Regions from separate parts of the Alkalispirillum mobile genome, predicted to be linked through region 2. Evidence: predicted binding sites of a transcription regulator. Region 2 holds the regulator's gene; the other holds the start of a gene.
What was found. Region 2 encodes FliA, which starts transcription of late flagellar genes. Its sites were predicted from a motif close to GCTAAAGTTNNNNNNNNNNCNGCCGATA; they were not measured.
Positions count from the first base shown of each region.

Region 1: DFR31_RS11785 (methyl-accepting chemotaxis protein) is a predicted target of FliA. The motif match lies at 3,933-3,960, and genes of this name have one in related genera.

Region 1 covers NZ_RCDA01000004.1:112,176-121,703, reverse strand. Annotated here, with positions in the region: gene DFR31_RS11790 (TonB-dependent receptor family protein) at 15-2,084, shown strand; gene DFR31_RS11785 (methyl-accepting chemotaxis protein) at 2,086-3,798, opposite strand; gene DFR31_RS11780 (PQQ-dependent sugar dehydrogenase) at 4,036-5,289, opposite strand; gene DFR31_RS11775 (molybdopterin-binding protein) at 5,512-6,648, shown strand; gene DFR31_RS11770 (molybdopterin biosynthesis protein) at 6,655-8,631, shown strand; gene DFR31_RS11765 (TOBE domain-containing protein) at 8,812-9,240, opposite strand; gene DFR31_RS11760 (molybdate ABC transporter substrate-binding protein) at 9,251-9,528, opposite strand, start outside.
Region 2 covers NZ_RCDA01000002.1:204,757-214,284, reverse strand. Annotated here, with positions in the region: gene DFR31_RS09225 (ComEA family DNA-binding protein) at 1-250, opposite strand, end outside; gene DFR31_RS09220 (chemotaxis protein CheW) at 372-860, opposite strand; gene DFR31_RS09215 (chemotaxis protein CheW) at 941-1,774, opposite strand; gene DFR31_RS09210 (ParA family protein) at 1,767-2,564, opposite strand; gene DFR31_RS09205 (protein-glutamate methylesterase/protein-glutamine glutaminase) at 2,640-3,827, opposite strand; gene DFR31_RS09200 (chemotaxis protein CheA) at 3,941-6,181, opposite strand; gene DFR31_RS09195 (protein phosphatase CheZ) at 6,244-7,035, opposite strand; gene DFR31_RS09190 (chemotaxis response regulator CheY) at 7,040-7,423, opposite strand; gene DFR31_RS09185 (RNA polymerase sigma factor FliA) at 7,488-8,216, opposite strand; gene DFR31_RS09180 (MinD/ParA family protein) at 8,216-9,046, opposite strand; gene flhF (flagellar biosynthesis GTPase FlhF) at 9,081-9,528, opposite strand, start outside.

The sequences.
Region 1 (9,528 bases), on a different contig from region 2:
CGACAGGACGGATCATGTCCCATAAGCATACCTGCACTGTTCTTTGTCTTCTCGCCGGCGGCAGCCTGGCGGCTCAAGCAGGGACACCTCCCACGGGAGAGGGCGCCGAGACCCTTGCCCCCATCCAGGTCACAGCACCGCGGCTGACCCGCGACTGGCTGGACACGCCCTCGGCCATCACCACCGTAGCCCCGGAAGACATTCAACAGGGTCGACAACACCTGCAACTGGATGAGTCCCTTAACCGGGTACCCGGGGTCTACTTTCAGAACCGCTACAACTTCGCTCAGGACATCCGCATGTCCATACGCGGTTTCGGAGCGCGGGCGCCGTTCGGGATCCGCGGGGTGCGGCTGATGGTGGACGGGTTTCCGGAGACCACCCCGGACGGTCAATCCCAGGTGGATGCCATCGACCTGCTGTCAGTGCGCGACATTGAGGTGCTGCGCGGCCCCCACTCCGCCCTTTACGGTAATGCCGCAGGGGGCGTGTTAAACATCACCACCGAGCCGGGTGGGCCGGAGACCACGGCCAGCGCTCGGGGTGAGCTGGGGAGCCACGGCTTTCAACGTACTGCTGTCCAGGGCGGCGGCCAGGAGGGTCCCTGGAACTACCACCTGAGCGCGTGGCACCTGGACTACGAGGGCTATCGCGACCAGAGCGAAGCGCGCAAGAGCCTGGTCCGCGCCAACTTCGGCCATCAATTGAATGAGCGCACCCGGGTCACCGGCGTGTTCCACTACCTGGATGCCCCCAAGACCGAAGACCCCGGCGGGCTGACCCGCGACGAGGTGCGCGCCGACCGGCGCGCTGCCCGGGACGATGCGCTAACACTGGATGCGGGCCAGGACGTGAGCCAGTACCGGGTCGGGTTGGCGCTGGAACATGAGCTGAATGCCCGCGATGAGGTGAGCGCCCGCGCCTTCTATACCCGGCGCGAGTTTAAGCAGCAGTTGCCTTATCTTTTCGGAGATGCACCGAGCGATAGTCTGGTCGCCTACGACCGGGACTTCTACGGCCTTGGCACCCAGTACACCGGGCACCGTGACCTTGGCGCCCTGCCGGTAGTCTTCACCGCCGGCGTGGATGCTGAGCAACAACGAGATGCTCGAGAGCGGTACATGTCAGGTGCTGAAGGAGTAGAAGACCAAATACAGGATCAGGTTGAAAAAGCCGCCACCGTCGCCGGCTACCTGCAGGGCGACCTGCTGCTCACCGACCGCTGGACGCTGACCCTGGGCACCCGCTTCGACCGGATGCGCTTCTCCATCGACGACCGACTCCGTTATGAAGGTGTGGATGGTAGCGGAAGGCGCACCTACAACGAATGGAGCCACAGCGCCGGGCTGAGCTACGCGTTCCACCCGGACCATCGGGTGTACGCCAACGTCGGCACCGCCTTCGAGACGCCGACCTTCACCGAGTTCGCCGACCCCGACGGCAGTGGCTTCAACCCGAATGTAGACCCGCAGGAGGCACTGAGCTGGGAGGTGGGCATCAAGGGGGTTTGGGACCACACCGTGCAGTACGAGGCCAGCCTCTACACCGCCCGGGTCAAGGATGAGCTGGTGCCCTTCGAGGCCGAGAGCGGCCGGGAGTTCTTCCGCAACGCCGGACGCACCCGCCGCCACGGCCTGGAACTGGGCGCCACCTGGTTCGCCAACGACCAGCTCTCCGTCAGCGGCGCCTACACCCACAACGACTTCAAATACCGCCGATTTGATGCCGGCGACGACGGACGCTTCGACGGCAACCGGCTGCCCGGCCTGCCCCGTAACACCCTGTTCGCCGAAGTCGCCTACCGGGAGAGCGAAGGCGTGTTCGCCGTGGCCGATGCCTACCTGGTGGACAGCACCTACACCGATGACGCCAACGACACCCGCGTCTCGGGTTACGGTGTGGTGAATGCGCGGGTCGGCACCCGCAGCCGCCTGGGCGGATGGACGGTGGAGAGCTTCGTGGCGGTGAACAACCTGCTGAACAAAGAGTATTTCAGCAACATCCGCATCAACGCGGACGGGGGCCGCTACTTCGACCCGGCCCCCGAACGCAACGTCTTTGCCGGCATCACCGTGCGGCCCTGATTTACCCCTGCAGCAGGTGCTCCACCGGGAACCCGAAGATCAGGTTGCCCCAGTGGCGACCCTCCACGTGGACCGGCAGGGAGAGGTCCACCAGCACCTCGCCGGTATCGCGCAGGTTGATCTGCATGAGGAAGGGCCGGGTGTTGCGCGCCCGGCGCACCTCCATCTCGTTGGTGTTGAACATGCGCATGTGGCGGCTCTTGTCCCGGTCGTGCACCGGGTCGCCAGTCGGTGCTTCGGAGACCCAGCTGTTGTGCACCGGCAGGTAGCCGTTCACATCCACCAGGGCGCTGTAGACGGCGCCAGGCAGGTCCTTCACGCCCTCATCGATCAGGCCCTGCATCTCGCGCACGGCCTCCAGGTAACTGGTGGTGTACTTCTGCGGGTCGGTATCAGGGACCGGCTGGTAGTGGGTATCGAAGATGTTCACGCCCCGGCTGTGCATGGCCTCCAGCCGCTCCACCAATTTCTCCCGATGGGCCTCCCGGCGGGCCAGTAGCGCCTCCAGCGCCCCTTCGTGGGTGCGCACCTGGCAGAGCCCGAGCAGGGTGCGCTCCGAGACCTCGCGCAGGTTGGCGGAGAACTCATCGGCCCGCTCGGCATCCTCCTGGATGGTGTCGCTGCGCCGGTCGATCTCGTTGATCCGCTCGTAGGTCTCGCGGTTGGTGTTGGTCAACTCCTCGATCGCCGTGCCGATGCCTTCCAACTCCACGTGGTTGGCCTCGGCGTCGCGGATCATGTTCTGGAACCGTGCCGTGCCCTCGGCCAGCACCTCGCGCACGTGCTCGTTGTGCTCGTAGATCTCCTCGCTGCCCTGGCCGGTATCGCGGATCAGCTCATCCACCTGGGCGATGGTCTCGCGGATCTCCTGGTTGGCATCGGCCACCTTGCTGGCCAGGTCGCGCACCTCTTCAGCCACCACGGCGAAGCCCTGCCCCGCCTCGCCGGCGCGGGCCGACTCGATGGCCGCGTTGAGGGCGAGCAGGTTGGTCTGTTTGGAGAAGCCCTCCACCATGCCGCTGATTCGGTCGATATCCCCAGCGGCCTTTGACAGCCGGCTGACCGTCTCGGCAAAGCGCTGCAGCCGCTCGCTCGCGCTCTCCACTCCGGTGGCGGCCTCCTTGAGCTGGTCCTCGGCGGCGCGGCTGAGTTGCAGCCCCTCGGCATTGAGGCTGGAGATGGTCTCCGCCCGGCGGGCGATGTCTTCCAGGGCCTGGGTGGTCTCGGTGGAGGCGCGAGTGATCTCGCTGGTCAACTCGCTCTGGGCAGCGGCATCCTCCTTCGCGGCACGGCTCTGCTTGCGCAGCCGCGCGCCCTCGTAGGCCACGCGGACGGCCTGGGTGCGCAACTCACCGATCACCGACCGAAGCGGCGCCCGGTCCCGCTCCAAGAGCCCCGCGCCCGGCGTGCCCGGCTCCGGAGCGCCAATATCAATGATGTCCGTCGCGGCCCCGCGGTCCACCACCTCGGCGGCGTCCAACGCACTGCCCCGACCACGAAGGGCCTGGAGCGCGACCAAACCCCCTGCCAGCACCCCCATGGCAAGCGCGGCCGGCAGCGTGGCCCACCCCGCCAGCCACTGGAGCAGCAGTAGCAGCACCACCACACCCTGGGCCACCAGGGCCAGGGGCAGGGGCAGGCACCAGTGTTTGCCGCCAGCACCGGACGGCGCCTGTGCCAGCTCCTCGCGAATTGAAGCGTTAGTCACCGACATGTCTCCACCCTGCGTCTTGTAATTGTTTTGTCTGACGGGGCTCGGCCACCTCCCCGGCCCGTCTTTGTTTTCATGCTTGCGACAGGCATCCTCTCATGCGCGCACCTGCCGGGGGAATCCCGACCCAATTACTGAGTCGGCATGGGGTGGCAAGACTTGAGCAGGGGGGGCGCCGACCCGGGTGGGCCGGCGCAAACCCTATGCTGCGCAGATGGAATGGGAGGGGAACGGCGGGGGTCAGTCCGCCACCGGGTCCAGCCGGTAGAGCCCGCCTTCTTCCTCGTCGGTGAGGAGGTAGAGCCGGCCATCGGGTCCCTGGCGGACGTCGCGAATGCGCCCGATGGTGCCGTCCAGCAGGATCTCCTCGTGGGCCACGCTGTCCCCGTCCAGCACTAGTCGATGGAGTTGCTCCTCGGCAAGCGAGCCGGCGAACAGGCTGCCCTCCCAACCCGGGACGTGGCCGTCCACGTAGAAGGCCAGACCGGACGGGGCCATGGAGTAGTCCCAGTAATGCACCGCCGGCGTCACCCCAGGGGCGGACTTGCCGATGCCCACCATCTCGTCGGTGGAGTACTCGGTGCCGTAGGCCACCTGCGGCCAGCCGTAATTGTTGCCGGCCTCGATACGGTGGATCATGTCACCGCCCCGGGGGCCGTGTTCGCTGGTCCAGATCTCGCCGGTCTCCGGGTGGATCGTCAGGCCCTGGTTGTTACGGTGGCCGAAGGAGAAGATCTCCGGGCGCAGGTTGCCGGGGGCGATATCCACCAGCGGATTGTCCTCCGCGGCCCCACCGTCCTCGTTGAGCCGGATCATGGAACCCGCCGGATCGGTCAGGTCCTGCGAGGGCGCACGCAGGCCGCTGTCGCCGATGGAGAAGATCACCGTGCCGTCACCCGGAAATGCGATGCGCGAGCCGTAGTGCCGCCCGGGCGCGGTGCGGGGCATCTGCACGTAGAGGGTCTCCAGGTCGGTCAACTCGCTGCCATCATCGCTGAGCCGCGCCCGGGCGAGGGCGGTGCCGCTGCCGAACTCGGCATCGCCGATGACCGTGTCGTCATCACCGGGGCTGGCGTAGGTCATGTAGATCCAGCCGTTTTCCTCGTAGTCAGGGTGGACCACCAGATCCAGCAGTCCACCCTGCCAGCTCTCCTCCAGGGCCAGGCCGTCACGCTCATCCGGGTTCACCCGCGGGGTGTTGCTCACCTGCGTGACCTCGTCACCCTCCACCAGCCAGAGCCGGCCCGGCCGCTCGGTGACCAGCTTGCGGCCATCCGGCAACCAGCCCACCGCCCAGGGGTGCTCCAGGCCCTCCAGCACCTGGACCACGTCGAACTGGACCTCCTCGCTCTCGATCTCGGTGTCCACGATCTGGTCACTGCGACTGACCTCCGCCAGCGCCGGCAAACTCACCGCGAGGGAAAGCGCTGATGCCGCTACCAGACCGGCGTAACGGTGCGTTCGGTTGCGAAGGGGTAGGCGGGACTGCTGCATGGTGCCTCCTCGGACAAGCCTCGGAAATGTCTGTAACGGACAGCATAGACCCACAACCCCGCGGCCACATGCCCCCAGTGATTGCCCCGCCGCCCTCGGCAGAACTGTATTTTGCTGCTTGAGAATGCATTTTTTTCACCATCCCTGACAGGTCTCCGGCCTGAAACGTATCTTGAACACACAGCTTCCCGTGACCACCGGCCATGAGGCCTCAACCCCTGTATGCACACCACCCTCCGCGGATTCACACGTTTTACGCCTGTCGCCACGGCACTGGCGGCGCTGCGTCAGGCCTGCGGTGAGCGCAGTCCCGCCGAGGTGTCCGTACCCCTGGCGCATGCACTGGGACGCAGGGCGGCCAAGTCGGTCTGCAACGCGAGGCCATGTCCGCCCACGCCCGCCGCCCGCTACGATGGCTGGGCAACGTCCGCGGAGTGCACGGCAGGGGCTTCCCCCTACAACCCCATGGCCCTAGGCGGTCAGCCGGTGGAATCGGGCCGGTCATTGCCGCCGGCCAGCAACGTGGTCATCCCGCTGTCGGCGCTGGATTGGGAGGGGCCAACACCCTGGGTGCAGCAGGAATTCGCGCCCGGCGAAGGGGTGATCCCCGCCGGAGGCTGGCTGGGTGAAGACGCACCACTCGTGCAGACTGGCGAGCGTTTGAACGGCCGCCACCTCGCACTGCTTCATGCCAGCGGGCGGGATGAGATCCCCGTTCTGCCGCCACTGCGGGTCACCCTGCTGCCCGGGTCCGGTGTGGCCGCCGCCGGCCTGGCCTGGATGGCAGCCCGGCTGACAGCCCACCCGGACGTGCACCTGGAGCAGGCGAAAGTACCGCATGACGAGGGCCGCCACTACTCGGACGCGCTGCGGACGGCCGCGCCCGATTCGGACTTGATGGTGATCCTGGGGGGCTCCGGGTGGGGGGCATCGGACCATGCCGCCGGGGCACTGATAGCCGCCGGAACCTGCGCCTGCCACGGCCTGGCCCTGCAACCCGGGGAATCCGCCGGCGTCGGTCACGTTGGCGACACACCCGTCATCCTCTGCCCGGGTGCGCCGCTGGCGGCACTGGCCGTAGAGGCGGTACTGATCCGCCCGGCACTGGCCCACCTGGCCGGGGCGCCAGTGCCCGGGCCCGACCGCACTGTGCGCTTGACCGGCAAAATCACCGCGTCGGTGGGCGTGACGACCTACACCCGACTGCGCATCACCGGCGATCAGGCCACACCCCTGCCAACGGATCACGGCCTGCGACTCGGCAGCCTGGCCGACAGCAACGGCTACACCGTGATCCCCGCCGAATCAGAGGGCTACAGCGCTGGCCATACACTCACCGTATTTCGAGATGAGGTTTGATGCTCCATGACCGAGGTACCCCCGTCCAAACAGGCCGGCCATCAGACCCAGCACCTGCAGACCATTAGCCTGGAAGAGGCGCACCGGCGTCTGCGCGAGCACCTCACCATGCAGGCCCTGCCGGCGGAGTCCGTGCCACTGGTTGATGCCCTGGGCCGGGTGCTGGCCGAGGACCTGGTGGCCGATATCGACGTACCCGGCTTCGACCGCGCCAACGTGGACGGCTTCGCCGTGCGCGCGGCGGACCTGGCCGGTGCCGATGCGGGCCAGCCCGCAACCCTGAGCCTGAACGACGAACTGCTCACCCCGGGTCGGGCGCCGCAGCACCCGGTCACCGCAGGCACGGCGACCATCATCGCCACCGGCGGCATGCTCCCCCGCGGGGCCGACGCCGTGCTGATGGTGGAGGACAGCGAGCGTGAGGGTGACATGGTCAAGGCCTACCGCACCCTCGCTCCCGGCCGCTTTCTCACGTTCGCCGGCTCGGACATCGCGCGCGGCGAAACCATCCTCTTTCGCGGGCAAACCCTCGGCTCGCGGGAGATCGGCATACTGGCCGCACTGGGTCACGACCGCGTGACCGTGGTCCGCAACCCACGGGTGGCGGTGCTCTCGACCGGGGATGAGTTGGTGGCTCCCGGCCAGCGAGCCGGCCCCGGACAGGTACACGACTCAAACAGCGCTATCGTCAGCGCCGCCATCCGAGAACTGGGCGGGGCGGTGATCCCGCTGGGGATCTGTCCGGATGACGAGACCGCCCTGGAACACCAATTGCGAAGCGCGCTGCCCGATTGCGACATGGTTCTGCTCTCCGGGGGCACCTCAAAGGGCGCCGGCGATCTGTCCCACCAGGTCATCGAGCGCCTGGGGGCGCCGGGCATCATTGCACACGGTGTGGCCCTTAAACCCGGGAAACCGATCTGCATCGCCGTCTGCGATGGCAAACCGGTGGTAATCCTGCCCGGCTTCCCCACCTCGGCCATCTTCACCTTTCACGAGTTTATTGCCCCCGTCATCCGGCGGTGGGCCGGGCTGCCCCCCGAGCGCGTGCGAACGGCGGAGGCGCGGCTGCCGCTGCAGACGCCTTCGGAACTGGGCCGTACGGAGTTTCTCCTCGTAGGGCTCAGCGAGGGGCCGGACGGGCTGGCCGCCTACCCCATGGGCAAGGGTTCCGGGGCGGTGACCGCCTTCAGCAAGGCAGATGGCTTCATCACCATCGATGCCCTTACCCAGTCGCTGCCCGCCGATAGCCCGGTGAACGTGCGCCTGATCGGCGAGACCACCCGGGCCGCCGACCTGATCGCGGTGGGCAGCCACTGCGTCGGCCTGGACACCCTGCTGGCCCAGCTCAGCGCCGAGGGGCTGCAAGTGAAGGCCATGCACGTGGGCAGCACCGGGGGGCTGGTGGCGACCCGCCGAGGGGAGTGCGACCTGGCCGGCGTCCACCTGATGGATGCCGGGACAGGAGCGTACAACCGGCCCTTCATCAGCCCGGGCACGGTCCTGATTCCCGGCTACCGGCGCATGCAGGGGCTGGTCTACCGCAAGGATGACCCCCGCTTCCAGGGCTTGGACGCCGACAGCCTGGTGCGCCGTGCCTGCGCCGACCGCGACTGCCTGATGATAAACCGCAACCCGGGCAGCGGGACCCGGGTGCTGATCAACCAGTTGCTCGGCGACAACCAGCCCGCCGGCTTCGGCATGCAGGCCCGGTCGCACAACGCCGTGGCTGCCGCCGTGGCCAACGGCCGGGCCGACTGGGGGATGGCCATCGACGTGGTCGCCTGGAAGTACGACCTGGCCTTCCTGCCGGTGCAGGAGGAATGCTACGACTTCGTGGTGCCCGAGAGCCGGCTGCAACGCCCCGGCGTCCAACGCTTTCTCCGGCTGCTCGGTGACCCGACCACCCGGGAAGCGCTGGCCGCTCTGGGGTTACGGCTGGACGTGGCGGCCACCGACTTGGCGGCTGCGGCCACCTCATGAGGGATACACCATGCTCAACCGCGGAAACCCTGTCGCGGATTTATGACGTGCCCATCGAACGGGCAGCGGTCACGGGCAAGTGGCAACGCAACGGCTACCCGCTGAGGGTGACACTGCCCAGAGGCTGAAAGCGGCCGCACATCCGGCGGACAGGTGGCAGCCCCCTGGCCCGCCCCGTGGTCATTCCACCATCAGAAGGACATCGCTCGCCTTGATCAGCGCGGCTGCCGGGGAACCTGCGGTCAACTTCAGCCCCTCTGCAGAGGCCTTGGTGATACTCGCGGCAATCTCGGTGCCTACCGCCGTCTTCAGGGTAACGATGGACTGCACAGTGCCATGGTCCACGGCGGCCACCTCGCCGGGCAGACGATTACGGGCGCTGGTACCCACCCCGGAACCATCACCTGCAAGAATCACCACGTTGGAGGCCTTGACCAGGGCGCGAACCCGGGCACCCTGTTGCAGCCGCAGGCCATTGGCCGACCCGGTGGTGATAATGGCCACCGCCGGGTCTCCGGTATCCAACCGCAAAAGGATCTCCGCAGAGACAGGCCCCTTCTCCACATGCTCCACCACGGCCGGCCAGTTGTTGCGTGCACTGATCTGCATGTCAATCACCTCACTCTTCAGTCGCCGGATTCTCACTGGTGTCGAATCCGTAGCCTGCCAGAATCGACTGGCCCTCCGCGGACAGCATGAACAGGGCCAGGCGGGTTGCATCCGCACGTCCCGGCGACAGCACAGTCAGACCGTAGTCCGCGCCCACACCGAGCGCGTCCGGCACCTGAATGATCTGAAGGCTTCCGGTGTCCTCCCGCGCCAGCACCGCATTGGTGCAGTAGGTCAGGAAGATATCCGCCCGATCCTCGGTCATCACCCAGGCGTAGAGGTTACGGC
Region 2 (9,528 bases):
GGTTCTGTTCCACGGTGGCCGGGCCCACCCCGCTGACCCGGGTCAGGTCGTCGGCCGTGGCAAACGGGCCGTTCTCTTCCCGATAGTCGATGATCGCCTGTGCGCGGGCCTCGCCCACGCCCGAAAGGTGCTCAGCCAGCTGCTCGGCAGATGCGGTGTTGATATCAATACCGCCCGATGCCACGGCGAGGGCGGACAGGGAGGAGAGCGCAAGAGCGGTGAAAAAGCGGGTAACAACATGTCGTTTCATGGCCTTTGAACTCCTTTCTTCCGTTGGCCTGTACCGCACCAGCGTGCGGTGATCCTGGGTCCCACATCCGATGTGGGAGTTTTAATCTAGCACCGCGAATCCCCCGGGACAAGCCAGCCGACTACACGCTGGCGACGTCGTCCCACTCCTCCTGCGTGAGCATACGATTGACATCCACCAGGATCAGCAACCCCTCCTTGCGGCTGACCACGCCGTAGATGTAGCGCGAGGACTCCTCGTTGCCCACGTTGGGGGCGGTATCGATCTCGTGCTCGGCGACGTTCACCACCTCCGCCACGCTGTCCACCATGATGCCGGCAATGTGGGACCCCGCCTCAATGACAACAATACGGCTGTTCTTGTCCGGTTCGCGCTCGGGCAGCCCGAAGCGCAGCCGGGTGTCGATCACCGTGACCACTTTGCCACGCAGGTTGATGATACCCATGACGAAGGGCGGTGCACCGGGCACCGGCGCGATCTCGGACAGCGGGAGCACCTCCTGCACCTGCATGACGTTGATGCCGTAGGTCTCGTCGTCCAGGCGGAAGGTCACCCACTGGCTGGTGGGCCCCTGCTCGTATTGCTGCTCGTCTTCTTGCTGCTGCGCCATGTCTCACGTCCTCGTGTTCTTGTCTATTCCCGGCGCTGCGGGTGGTTTATATCTACCATGTCGGCGCCCACGCCGAAAACTCAAGTCCGGTGTTCCTCCAGCAATTCCGCGAAGGCGTCGGTGTCCATCAGCGCGCAGAGGTGCTCGCGCACCGTGCCGGCCAACCACCGGCGTTGGCCGCGACTGGTGCGCCATTGCACCTGGTCCGGTTTCAACCGCATCACCTCGCCCACATCCCGGCAGGCCAACGCCCACTCGCTGTCACCTACCACCAGCAGCTTCCGGGGCGACAGGTCTTCGTCGGACAGCCGGTTGCGGTGCCGGTCCAGCACCAGGGTAGCCGTGTCCACCACCTTCACGTTGCGCCCCCGGTAATGGAACAGGCCGCGGAACCAGTCCGGCTTGCCGGGCGTTGGGGCAACCTTCCGCGGATACGGCACCACACTGTTCAGCTTGACCAGGGGGACAGCCAGCCGCAGCCCGCCCACATAGAAAATGAGCGCCTGGAAATCGGGGCGGGCCCATTCCGGGATCGGGTCATGAGGCCCTTCGGGTTCTGGCTCTGGCGCCGGCGCCCGCCGGGCCGCGACCGATGGCGTATCAACGGCAGGGACCTCCGCTGGCGGGGGCTCCTCGGGCGTCTCCGCGGGCGGGGCTTCCGCCGGGGCTGGCTTCACCGCCGGCTCTGCGGGCTCCGGCGGTGCCACGGTGGGCAGGTGCGTCACCGGCCGGGCCGGGGTATCCAACACCGGTCGGGGTGGGTGCGGGGCGGGCTCCGGCTCCGGGGCTTCTTCCCGCCCGGACGCCTCTTCGTCGCCCTCCGGGATAGCCGAGAGCAGGTCCTCCAGGTAGCTGCTGAGGGCCTGGTCCTGGCGCACCAGCGCCGGGTCCTCTCCGTTCCGCCGGTCAGCCATGCTGCACCTCCGGCCGGTCATCGTCCGCCCCATCGGTATCCAAAGTGTCCAGCAGTTTGCGATAAGCAATACTGCCGCGGGCCCAGGGCTGCATCACCGTCAGCGGCCGGCCCGCGCGGCTGGCATCGCGGAACTGGGTATCCACCGGGATCGCGCCCTCCCAGGCCTTATCACCGTAGACGCGGCGGATCTCCTTGAGCGACTCCACCGAGGCGCGGGTACGCCGGTCATAGAGCGTGGGTACGATGGTGTAGGGTAACGGCCGACTGCGCGAACGCTGCACCATGTCCAGGGTCCGGATCATCCGCTCCAGGCCTTTCAGTGCCAGAAACTCGGTCTGCACCGGTATCAGCAGGTGGCCGCAGGCCGCCAGGGCGTTGACCATGAGCACCCCCAGCATCGGCGCGCAGTCCAGGAAGGCGAACTCGAAGTCATCCTCCAGCGTCGCCAGACCCCGCTGAACCACGAGCCCCATACCCTGCCGGCTGCCCAGCTGACGGTCCAGGGTCGCCAGTGCCGTGGAGGCGGGAATCAGCTTCAGGCCCTCCACGCCGGTGTCGTGCAACAGCTCCCGCGCCGGCGGGGCCTTGCCCGGTGTGTCGAACAGATCGTAAATGCTGGGCTGCACGGTCTCCGGGTCGTAGCCGAAGTAGGCGGTGAGCGAGCCGTGAGGATCCAGATCCACCAGCACGCAACGGCGGCGCTTGAGCGCAAGCAGGCCGCCCAAACTGACTGCGGTGGTGGTCTTGCCGACCCCGCCTTTTTGATTGGCGACTGTCCAGATCCTCATGGGCTTGGCCGTCGGTTCTCCGTGTGCCTGGAATACAGGCCATATGATGCAAGCAGCGGGCCAACCCCCCCGGGCTCAGCGCAGCCGGGCCAACTCCTCGCCCACCTGGTCCAGGGGCAGGACGCGGTCGGTGAGCCCCGCCTTGGCCACAGCGGCCGGCATGCCGTAAATGACACTGGTGGCTTCGTCCTGGGACCAGATCGGGCTCCCCGCACGCTTCATCAGCTTGGCACCCTCGCAGCCATCGGCCCCCATGCCGGTGAGCACGACACCCAATGTCTTGCCGGGGCAATACTTGGCCGCGGAGGCGAAGGCGATATCCACGCTCGGCTTGTAGAACTGCTCAGACGACGCGTCAAAAACACGAACCGTCAATTTACCGCCGCGCTCCTCCACTGCGGCCTGTCGGCCACCGGGTGCCAGCAGCGCCTGCCCCGGGCGCAATTCGTCACCGTTTTGGGCCTCGCGCACCTGGATTCGGCACAACTCGTTGAGGCGTTCGGCGAAGGCGGGCGTGAAGCTCGCCGGCATGTGCTGGATGATTAGCACTGGCAGCGGGTAACCCGCCGGCAGCTGGGTCATGACCCGCTGCAGGGCGACCGGGCCGCCGGTGGATGTCCCGATCACGACCAGCTTCAGGTCCCCGGCGCGCACCCGATGCCCGCGATCAGCACGGGGCGGCGGGGCCTCTGCCGGCGCGGCGGCTGGTGCGGATGGTGTTGTCGCACGCGACCGCGCCGTTGCAACGCCGGTTTTTTCCGTGCCGGCCCGGGCCGCGGGGGTTGCCGGGCGCTGCGCTTCGCTCCGGGCCGGCGGCGGGCTGGTGGGCGCGGAGGGGCGCGGGGCACGACTGGCCGGCGCGCCGCGGCCACCGCCCAGCGCGATCACGCGCTCCTGCAACTGGCGCTTGACCTGCTCCATGTCGCCGGAGATGTCCGCGAACCGCTTGGGAATGAAATCGGACGCCCCGGCATCAAGGGCATCGAGGGTCTCGCGGGCGCCGTCGTAGGTCAGCGAGGAGAACATGAGCACCGGGGTGGGCTGCTGGCGCATGATCTCGCGCACGGCAGTGATGCCGTCCATCTCCGGCATCTCGATGTCCATGGTGACCACGTCCGGGCGGAGCTTCTGCACCTGCGCCACCGCCTCCCGTCCATTGGCCGCTTCCCCCACCACCTCGATGCGGGGATGCTCCTGCAACATGGCCTTGATACGGCGGCGGAAGAAGCCGGAGTCATCCACCACCAGCGCACGTACTTTCACCCATTACCTCCCAGTTCCCGATGCAGGGACGTTCATGTCTCGGTAGTCGCAGTCTACCGTATCAGGCGGGCTCAGCGGGGCCGGACCGGGGGGCATTGGCCGACGGCACCCGGTCAGAGCCGGGTACCGTAAGCCTTGACCAGACTGGGGATGTCGACGATGAGGGCGATCTTGCCGTCGCCGGTGATGGTGGACCCGGCCAGGCCGGGCAGCCCCTGGAGCATGGCACCCAGGGGTTTGATGACCACCTCCTCGAGCCCGATGACCTCGTCCACCACGAAGCCCACGGCCTGGTTGCCGAGGATCACGGTCACCACCTGGCGCTCGTCGTCGCTGCCGGCCTCGTGCATGCTCCGCACGGTACCCTCGCCCATCTGCTGCAGCCAGCGCTCGAGGAAGAACAGCGGCATGGCCTTGTTGCGCACCATGACCACCAGCCGCCCGTTCACCACGTTCGTCCGCTTGTGGTTGAGCTCGAAGATCTCGCGGACCACGGACATGGGCAAGGCGAACTTGCGCCCCCCGACCTTGACCATCAGCGTGGGCAGGATGGCGAGCGTCAGCGGCAGCTGAACCTTCATGGTGGTGCCGACACCCATCTCGGAGTCGATATCCACCGTGCCGTTCAGACGCGAGATGCTGTTCTTGACCACGTCCATGCCCACCCCGCGCCCAGAGACGTCGGAGATCTCCTCCTTGGTGGAGAAGCCAGCGGCGAAGATCAGGTTGTAGCACTCTTTCTCGTCCAGCCGGTTGGCGGACTCTCGGTCCATCACGCCCTTTTCCACCGCGATGTTACGCAGCTTCTCGGCATCCATACCCCGGCCGTCGTCGGCGATGGTGAGCAGGATGTGATCCCCCTCCTGTTCGGCGGCCAGCAGGACTGTGCCGGCGCGGGGCTTGCCCGCTGCCTCACGCTCGTCCGGGGGTTCGATGCCGTGGTCCACGGCGTTGCGCACCAGGTGGACCATGGGATCGGCCAGGGCCTCGACCATGTTCTTGTCCAGGTCGGTGTCCTCGCCGCGGGTCTCCAGCTTGATGTCCTTGTCCATGTTCCGCGCGAGATCACGGATCAGGCGGGGGAAGCGCCCGAAGACCTTCTTGATCGGCTGCATCCGGGTCTTCATGACCGCGGTCTGCAAGTCGGAGGTAACCAGTTCCAGGTCTGAGACCGCCTGCCCCATGCGCTCATCGCCCAGCACGCCGCGCAACGTGGCCAGCCGATTCCGGACCAGGACCAGCTCCCCGACCAGGTTCATGATGTCGTCCAGCTTGGCGGTATCCACGCGCACGGTGGCTTCCGGTTTGGGTGCGGGTGCCTTGCCGGCACCCCCACCGCCCGAGGACTGCCCCCCCGTACCACCGCCCCCTTTCTGGCCACCGGAACCGCCACCCGCGGCCGGCTTGGCGGGCTGCGCGGGTTGCTCCGCCCGGGCCTTGGGCGTCGGCTCCCGGGGGGCGGCAGGCGGGGCCTCGGAGGCCGATGCAGAACCGCGGTCCGCCTTGTCGTCCGCCGCTCCCTTCCCGGGGGCGCCGCCCTTGCCGTGCAGGTCGTCTAGCAGGGCCTCGAACTCGTCCTCGGATATCTCCTCGTCGCCGTTGCCCTGAGGCTGATCCGGGGCAGCCTGGGTCCCACCCTGGTCGCCGGTGGAGGCGGAAGCCGGCTCCTTTTCGGGCACGCCGGCGTGCTTGCCCTTGCCGTGCAGCTCGTCCAGCAGGGCTTCGAATTCGTCGTCGGTGATCTCGTCGCTGCTGCTGGCGCCCTGGTCGGTACCGGCGGGATCTGCAGCGGGCGCGGATTGCTCGTCCTCCAGGGCGTCGAGCAACTGCTCGAATTCCTGGTCGCTGATGTCGCCCTCTTCCCCCTGACCAGGGGCACCCTCGGCCTGCCTCTTCCCTTGTACCGGCGGGTCGGCGGCGGCCGTGTCGCCCTGCGGAGCGCCCTCCCCGGCCAGCCGTTGCTCGTCGGTGATGTTCAGGGCCTCCAGGTCGCGCAGCAGTGCCGGGTCGGCGGGCTCGGGGTCCTCGCCGTTCTCGATGCTGTTGAACTGGTTGACCACCACGTCAAGCGCCTGCAGCACCGTGTCCATCAACTCCGGGGTGACGGTGCGATCGCCATTGCGCAGCAGATTGAAGACGTCCTCGGTGCGGTGACAGACCTCCACCAACGGGTCCAGGCTCAGGAAGCCCGCACCGCCCTTGATGGTGTGGAAACCGCGGAAGACGGCGTTGAGCAGATCGCGGTCGTCGGGACTCTGCTCCAGGTCCACCAACTGCTCGCCGAGGTTCTCCAGGATTTCCCGGGACTCCACCAGAAAGTCCTGAACGATGTCGTCTTCGATGTCGATCCCCATGCCTGCCCCCTGTGATTCATGCGGTGCCCTGCTCAGCCGGCAGGAGCCGGGCGCGTGTCCAATCAGAAGCCCAGGCTGGACAGCAGATCGTCCACGTCGTCCTGGCCCTTGACCACATCCTCACCCTTGCTGGGCATTTGTGGCCCTTCGCCCCGCATATCGGTTTCCTTGTTCTCTTTGCCCTTATCGGCCGTTTTCCGGGATTCTTCACCCCGGGCCTTGCCGGACAGGGCCACCATCTGCACCAGGTTCTCCTCGACCTCCTCGACCAGCCCGATCACCCGACGGATGACCTGCCCGGTGATGTCCTGGTAGTCCTGGGCCATCAGGGCCTCGGAGAGCTTATTGTGCAGATCGGACGCGGACAGCCGGGCGCGCCCCAGGAAGCCGTCGATGTCCCGCGAGAGTTCGCGGAACTCTTCGGCGGAGAGCTCCCGGCGACGGAAGGCGCGCCAGCGCTCGGCCAGCTCCGCGGACTGGTCGCGGAGCTCGTCGGTGAGCGGCATGGACTCTTCGATGATGCCCAGGGTGCGGTGGGCCGCCTGCTCGGTCATGGTGATGACGTAGTTCAGGCGCTCCCGGGCGTCGGGGATCTCGGTGGCGGCGATGTCTGACAGCCGCGTGTCCAGCTTGAAGGACTTGATCGCCTCGTGCAGGTCGCGGGTCAACTGGCCCAGCTGCTGGAAGAGCTCGGTCTCGCGCAGGTGGGTCAGCTCGTCCACCACCGCGTCGGCCTCGCCCTGGTCCCCCCGGTCAACCGCCTGCATCAGGCGTTCCGCCGCCTCGCGGTAACGCGCCAGGCTATCCTCCTGCGGGTGATTGGCCTGGCCATCGCTCATGGATTCTGCGCTCATGCGTTCACGCCCCCTCGGCGTCGATCCGCTCGAAGATCTTCTCGATCTTCTCCTTGAGCGTGACGGCGGTGAACGGCTTGACGATGTATCCGTTCACGCCGGCCTGGGCGGCGGCCACGATCTGATCACGTTTGGCCTCGGCGGTGACCATGAGCACCGGCAGGTCCTTGAGATCGGGATCGGCTCGCACTTCCTTGAGCAATTCCAGCCCGGTCATGCCCGGCATGTTCCAGTCGGTGACCAGGAAGTCGATGCCGCCGCGCTTGAGGATAGGCAGGGCCGTCTTGCCGTCGTCGGCCTCGACGGTGTTGTTGAAACCCAGATCCCGCAGCAGGTTCTTGATGATGCGTCTCATCGTGGAGAAATCATCCACGATGAGGATCTTCATGTTCTTGTTCATGGCTGTGACAGTCCCCCTATTACATCCGGCCCGTTAGCACACAGAGGCGGCGTTAGCCGCGGCTCAGCCAGTCCTTGAGCAAGTCGCGCAGCTTGACGACGATACGGCCGTGAATCTGGCTGACGCGCGACTCGGTGATATTGAGCACCTGGCCGATCTCGCGCAGGTTGAGCTCTTCGTCGTAGTACAGGGCCATGATGAGCTGTTCCCGCTCCGGCAACTGGCGGATGGCCTCGGCCAGTGCCTGCTGAAAGCCCTCGTCGGTGATCTCGGCAAAGGGCTCCGGGTGGTCGCCCGGTAGCTGGTGCGGTTCGCCGGTCGCCGGATCCTCCTGATCGATACTGAAGACGCGGGATGTGGAAACATCCTGCAGGATCTGGTGGTACTCGTCGAGGGTGATGCCCAGTTCGTGGGCCACCTCGTGATCGCGGGCATCCCGCCCGGTGCGGTGCTCAATGGTCCGGATCGCTTCGGCCACCGAGCGGCCCTTGCGGTGCACCGAGCGCGGGGTCCAGTCCAACCGCCGGATCTCGTCCAGCATGGCCCCGCGAATGCGGATCCCGGCGTAGGTCTGGAAGCTCGCCCCCTGGCCGGCATCGTACTGCTGGGCCGCTTCCAACAGCCCCACCATGCCCGCCTGGATCAGGTCGTCCAACTGCACGCTGGGCGGCAATCGGCCGGCCAGGTGGTGGGCGATGCGCTTGACCAGCGAGGCGTGCCTCACCAGCAGGTCATTCTGGCTCTGCGCCGCCACTTCGGCGTACATGGCATGTCCGTTCATCAGGACACCTCCCCGGCACTGTATTGCACCAGGCGCTCAACGAAGAACTCCAGGTTGCCGACCATCTGTGCCGGCATGGGCCACTTCTGCACGCGCATGGCCATGTCCTTGAAGGCCCGCGCTGCCGGGCTACCGGGGAAGCTGGTAACCACCGGCTGCTGCTTCTGGACGGCGCGCCGCAGGCAGTCATCCTCCGGCACCATGCCCACGTAATCGATGGCCAGGTCGAGGAAGCGGTCGGTGGCCGCGGAGAGCTTGCGGAAGAGCATCCGCCCCTCCTCCGGCGAGCGCACCCGGTTGGCCACCATGTGGAAGCGCTCCACCCCGTGATCGCGGTTCAGCACCTTGATAAGCGCGTAGGCGTCGGTGATGGATGAGGGCTCGTCGCAGACCACCACCATCACCTCGCGGGAGGCCTTGGCGAAGCTCATAACGCCATCGGAGATGCCCGCCGCGGTGTCCACCAGCAGGTAGTCCAGGTCGTGGCTGAGCTCGCTGAAGCTGCGGATCAACCCAGCGTGCTCTGCCGGGGTGAGCTCGGCCATGCGCTGGGTACCCGACGAGGCGGGCACGATGGTGAAATCGCCGGGGGCACGCAGCAGCACCTCGTCCAGCGTGGCGGTACCGTCGATCACGTGGGAGAGGTTCTTCCGCGGCGACAGCCCCAGCATCACGTCCACGTTCGCCAACCCCAGGTCGGCGTCCATCAGCATGACCCGCTGATTCCGGGCACTGAGCGCGGCCGCCAGGTTGACGGACACGTTGGTCTTGCCGACGCCACCCTTGCCGCTGGTTATGGCGATGACCTTTACCGGTCTGGGATTAGCCATGCGTCTCAGTCCTGCTGCCTGATCGAAACCCGTGTTATTCACCAGCATGTCGCGCGCCACCCAGGCTCAACGCCAGGGCCTCCTCGTCCACCTCCTGCTGGTACTCGTCCACCAGGGCGCCGGCGCGCTCGACCAGTTTATCACCCCTGGCGATCTCAAGGTCTTCCGGTACCCGCTGCCCGGTCCCCAGCCAGGTCACGGGCAGGCGGCTGCGCAGCGCCACGGTCAGCATACCGCCCAGACTGGTCGCCTCGTCCAGCTTGGTGAAGATGCAGCCCTGCGGCTCGGCGGCGGCAAAGGCACGCATGGATTCGGTGAGCGTGCTCAACTGGGTGGCTGCCGACAGTACCAGGCAGGTGCGCAGCCGGCGACTGCTCTCCCGCAGGGCCGTGAACTGTTCGGCAAGCCGCACGTCCCGCTGGCTCATGCCGGCGGTGTCCACCAGCACCAGGCGCTTGTCCTGCAGGCTGTCCAGCACCTCG